One region of the Streptomyces marincola genome, then DNA from elsewhere that is predicted to be linked to it. Evidence: riboswitches for the same ligand, from Rfam matches in the RefSeq annotation. Region 1 holds a riboswitch; the other holds the start of a gene.
The links. Region 1 has a riboswitch for cobalamin ahead of LC193_RS06355 (ABC transporter substrate-binding protein). Riboswitches for the same ligand answer to the same signal wherever they lie in the genome.
Positions count from the first base shown of each region.

Region 2: another riboswitch for cobalamin. It lies ahead of LC193_RS21570 (ribonucleoside-diphosphate reductase subunit alpha); the one in region 1 lies ahead of LC193_RS06355 (ABC transporter substrate-binding protein).

Region 1 covers NZ_CP084541.1:1,499,527-1,501,906, forward strand. Annotated here, with positions in the region: gene LC193_RS06345 (hypothetical protein) at 1-185, shown strand, start outside; gene LC193_RS06350 (hypothetical protein) at 182-784, opposite strand; cobalamin riboswitch at 1,027-1,183, shown strand; gene LC193_RS06355 (ABC transporter substrate-binding protein) at 1,267-2,307, shown strand; gene LC193_RS06360 (FecCD family ABC transporter permease) at 2,304-2,380, shown strand, end outside.
Region 2 covers NZ_CP084541.1:4,888,358-4,890,737, reverse strand. Annotated here, with positions in the region: gene LC193_RS21580 (DUF2079 domain-containing protein) at 1-280, shown strand, start outside; gene LC193_RS21575 (GNAT family N-acetyltransferase) at 376-936, shown strand; cobalamin riboswitch at 929-1,091, shown strand; gene LC193_RS21570 (ribonucleoside-diphosphate reductase subunit alpha) at 1,130-2,380, shown strand, end outside.

The DNA.
Region 1 (2,380 bases):
TCTTCGAGGGCCGCGACGGGTGCGCGGACCCGACGGTGACCAGTTCCTACTCCCACTCGTTCGGGAGCACGAGCATCAGCGCCATCGACATCTCGGCCGACGGCCAGGAGGTCCACTGGACGGCCGAGGACGGCCGGGCCCAGTCCACCGGCCCGGCCACGCGGGTGGCGGGCGTCTGCTCCTAGGGGCCCGCGGGACCCGGATGCGCCGGGGCGCCCCCTGCGGGATGAAGCGCGGCGCGGGGCGGGCGGTCGTCGATGACGATACGGGCGACGGCCGACTGCCCGCCCGCCGGCGGTTCCAGCTCCTTGAGGGCGTCGCCGATCCGGTGGTGCACGCGACGGGCGAGCGCCCTGGTGATGTCGGAGGCGCGCGCGTCGTGCGCGGCCTGCCGGAGCGCGTCGATGGCCGCGAGGAGGGTTCGGGCCGAGACATCGGCCTCGATGAGGCCGTGCTCGTCCTCCTTGATGCCCGCGGGAAGCCGGAAGTGCTCGGTGCGGGCAGCCTGCTCGACGAGGAACGACCAGGTGTCGCGGTGGCAGACGATCGTGGCGTAGGAGATGCCTGCGGCCCGGTCGAGCAGGCCGCCGTGGTCCTCCTGGTCCGGTGCCGTGCCGACGGTGACGGGGTGGTGCCCGGCCTGCCCCATCGTGGCGCCGAGGGCGCCGACCGCCTGCGTGAGCGTGCTGATCTGTTTTTCGAGCCGTTCGATCGCCGTTTTAAGGTTCTTCGCGCCGAACGTCACGTATCCCCCTCGGTCCGTCGCCGTGTGTGGCGAGGTCATGTCTCCCCGTACATGACCGGGACGACGCGGCGTTTTCCGGCCAAGGCCGGGGCGCCGCGCACCTGTTCGACGGTCAGCGGGCCGCCGCCTGGTCCGGCTCGGCACGCCCCCGGCGCGCGAGGGCGCACGCAGGACGGACTGATCGCCACCGTGCCACTCGGCGCGGAGGCGACGACGTGCCGGTGCGGCCCCGGGCCGCCGGGGCCGTCGGGTGCGGCGGGGCGCTGTGGTAGCTTGCCCGGGCCAGTCGAACCCACGTGCGTGGGTCAGGGAATCCGGTGCGAACCCGGAACTGACGCGCAGCGGTGAGGGGGACGGGCGGGGCAGCAGCCACTGGACCACGGCGTGGTCCGGGAAGGCGCCTCGTCCGGGTGATCCCGAGTCCGAAGACCTGCTGGCGGCCTCCGCGCACGATGCCGTGCTGCGGGGGGACACCGTCCGACAGGGCTCCGCGTACGAGCCCTCGACACCCGGGAACGCCCATGCCGGTCGCGCACGTCCGCCGTTTCTCCGTCCTGGCCCTCACCGGAGCCCTGCTCCTGACCGCCTGCGGCGCCGACGACTCCCCGCCACCGCCGTCCGCGGTGCCCGGAGAGAACGGCTACCCGCTGACGCTCGACAACTGCGGGCGGACGGTGGAGGTCACCGCACCGCCGCGGCGGGCGGTCTCGCTGAACCAGGGCACCACCGAGATCCTGCTGTCCCTCGGGCTCGCGGACCGGATGGCAGGCACGGCCACCTGGACCGACCCGCTGCCGCCGGAGCTCGAAGAGGCCAACGCCCCGGTGCCCCGGCTCGCCGACAACGCCCCGTCCTTCGAACGGGTCCTGGACGCCGAGCCCGACTTCGTCGCCGCGTCCTTCGCCTCCACGCTGGGCACGGGAGGCGTGGCCGAGCGCGAGCGGTTCGAGGAGCTGGGGGTGCCCACCTACCTCTCCCCCTCCGACTGCGTCGGCAAGGACAACAGCGGCGAGGGCGACGGGACGCGCACCGAGGCGTTCACCATGGAGACGGTCTACGGCGAAGTCCTCGACCTCGCCAGGATCTTCGGCGTCGAGGAGCGCGGCGACGAACTGGTCGCGAGCCTGCGGGCGCGCGCGGAGCGGGCCGCCTCGGGCATCGACGCGTCCGGGGCGACGCTCCTGTACTGGTTCGCCAACTCCGAGTCCCCGTACATGGCGGGGTGCTGCGGCGCGCCCGGCGTCATCACCGACGCGCTCGGCGCGGAGAACGTCTTCGACGACAGCCGCCAGGAGTGGCCCCAGATCAACTGGGAGACGGTCGCGGACCGGGACCCCGACGTGCTGGTGATCGGTGACCTCACCCGCAGGTCGCAGACCACCGAGAGCGCGGCCGAGAAGATCGCGTTCCTTGAGTCGCACCCGGTCACCCGCACGATGACGGCCGTGCGCGAGCAGCGCTACGTGCTGCTCAGCGGCCAGGCCATGAACCCCTCCATCCGCACCGTCGAGGGCCTGGAGCAGGTGGCGGCCGCGCTGCGCGACCACGGGCTCGCGGAGTGAACGACCGGATACGCGCGCACACGCGCGGCGGTGCGCTGTGGGCGGCGGGGCTGGCCGCGCTGTGCGGCTCGGT
Region 2 (2,380 bases), 3.4 Mb from region 1:
CCCCCTGGCCGCGGCGGGGGAACGCGTCATGGCCGCCGTCCCCGACGGCGCCGAGGTGGCGGCGAACGTCCGGCCGATCGCCCATCTCACGCAGCGCTGCCGGGTGTTCTGGATCGGCGGCAGCGGCGACCTCGTGCCGGACTGGATCGCCTACTACGACCCGGGCCACACCGCCGAGTCCCTGACCGCGTACGCCGCGCGCCTCTACCCGCAGGGGCCGCGCTGGACGGTCGCGGCCCAGGAGAGCGGCTTCTGGGTGCTGCGCGCCGAGGGGTCGTGACCCGGCCGGCCCCGGCTCCCCGCGCACGCGCCCGGCAGCGGCCCGGGGCCGGAAACCCGCTGGTGGACCGGCCCCGCGGCACGGAGACTGCCGCCATGGACACCACCGACATCACGGTCAGGGCCGCCGCGCCCGCCGAACTCGACGCGGCCGGCGAGCTGGTCGCGGACACCTACCTCGCCGACGGGCTGCTCGACCTCGGCCCCGCCGACCCCTACCTGCCGGACCTGCGGGACGCGCGCACGCGCGCCGCGCACGCCGAGGTGCTGGTCGCCACGGGACCCGCCGGCGAGGACGCGCCCCACGGGCCCCACGGGCTGCTCGGCTGCGTCACGTTCGTCGGCGCGGGCGGCCCGCTGGCGGAGGTCGCGGGGCCGGGTGAGGCGGAGTTCAGGATGCTCGCGGTGACCCGGGCGGCCCGCGGGCGCGGCGTGGGCGAAGCCCTCGTGCGCGCCTGCCTGCTCCGGGCGCGCCGGGCGGGAGCGCGGCGTGTCGTCATTTCCAGTCAGTCGCGAATGCACACGGCCCACCGGTTGTACGGGCGCCTCGGGTTCGTTCGGGCGCCTGAGCGCGACTGGGAGCCGCTTCCGGGCCTGCGGCTTCACGCGTTCGCACTGGAACTCGCCCACGAGGGAGGCGAACAGCACAACATATAGGGGCGCCCGGTCCACGCAGCACAAGATGTATGCTCGTGCTCGCTGTCGCCGCAGGGAATCCGGTGCGATTCCGGAACTGTCCCGCAATGGTGTGCGATGGGTGGTTTCGTGCTACCCATCGCGAGTCCGACCCCTGCCGACGGTGCCGAACCTGTCCGGGCCTCGTGGGCTGGGCCGACGGACGTATCGCGGTATGCCTTTGCCTTACCACACGCATGCCTCGACGCGCCCGCCTGCCCGCCCGGCCCCTTGGCCGCCGCGATTCGAGGGAGAGCATCGAGTGACCACCGCACCCGTCGCACCCGCGGAGCCGGTCACAGCCGCGCTGCCGCGCCTGCTGACCGACCTCACCGCCGACCTGCCCGCCGCCGACCCCGACCGGGTGGCGACCGCCGTTCTCCGCGGTCGCCACGCGGGCTCGGACGAGGCGGAGTTGCGTTCGCTCGCCATCGAGGCGGCGGCCGGGCTCATCGCCGAGGACCCCGCGTACTCGCGGCTCGCGGCCCGGCTGCTCAGCCTCGCCATCCGCGACGAGGCCGCCGGCCAGGGCGCCGTCTCGTTCTCCGCCTCCGTCGCCACCGGCCACCGCGAGGGCCTGATCGGGGACGGCACCGCCGCGTTCGTGCGGCGGCACGCCGACCGCCTCGACGCGCTGGCCGAGGCGGCCGTCGCGGAGGGCGCCGACGACCGCTTCGAGTACTTCGGGCTGCGCACGGTCGAGTCCCGCTACCTGCTGCGCCACCCCCTCACGCGCCGCGTCATCGAGACCCCGCAGCACTTCCTGCTCCGCGTCGCCTGCGGCCTGGCGGACGGCGACTCGGAGCAGGCCCTCGCCGAGGTGGCCGAGCTGTACCGGCTGACGAGCAGCCTCGCCTACCTGCCCTCGTCCCCCACCCTGTTCAACTCGGGCACGCGCCACCCGCAGATGTCGTCCTGCTACCTGCTCGACTCGCCCAAGGACGAACTGGACTCCATCTACGAGCGCTACCACCAGGTGGCCAGGCTGTCCAAGCACGCCGGCGGCATCGGCCTGTCCTACACCCGGGTCAGGGCCCGCGGCTCCCTCATCCGGGGCACCAACGGCAAGTCCAACGGCATCGTCCCGTTCCTGCGCACCCTGGACGCCTCCGTCGCCGCCGTCAACCAGGGCGGCCGGCGCAAGGGCGCGGCCTGCGTCTACCTGGAGACCTGGCACGCCGACATCGAGGAGTTCCTCGAACTGCGCGACAACACGGGCGAGGACGCCCGCCGCACCCACAACCTGAACCTCGCGCACTGGATCCCCGACGAGTTCATGCGCCGCGTCGAGGCCGACGCCGACTGGTCGCTGTTCTCGCCGTCCGACGTGCCGGAGCTGACGGATCTGTGGGGCGAGGAGTTCGACGCGGCCTACCGCCGCGCCGAGGCCGAGGGCCTGGCCGTGCGCGCCCTGCCCGCGCGGCAG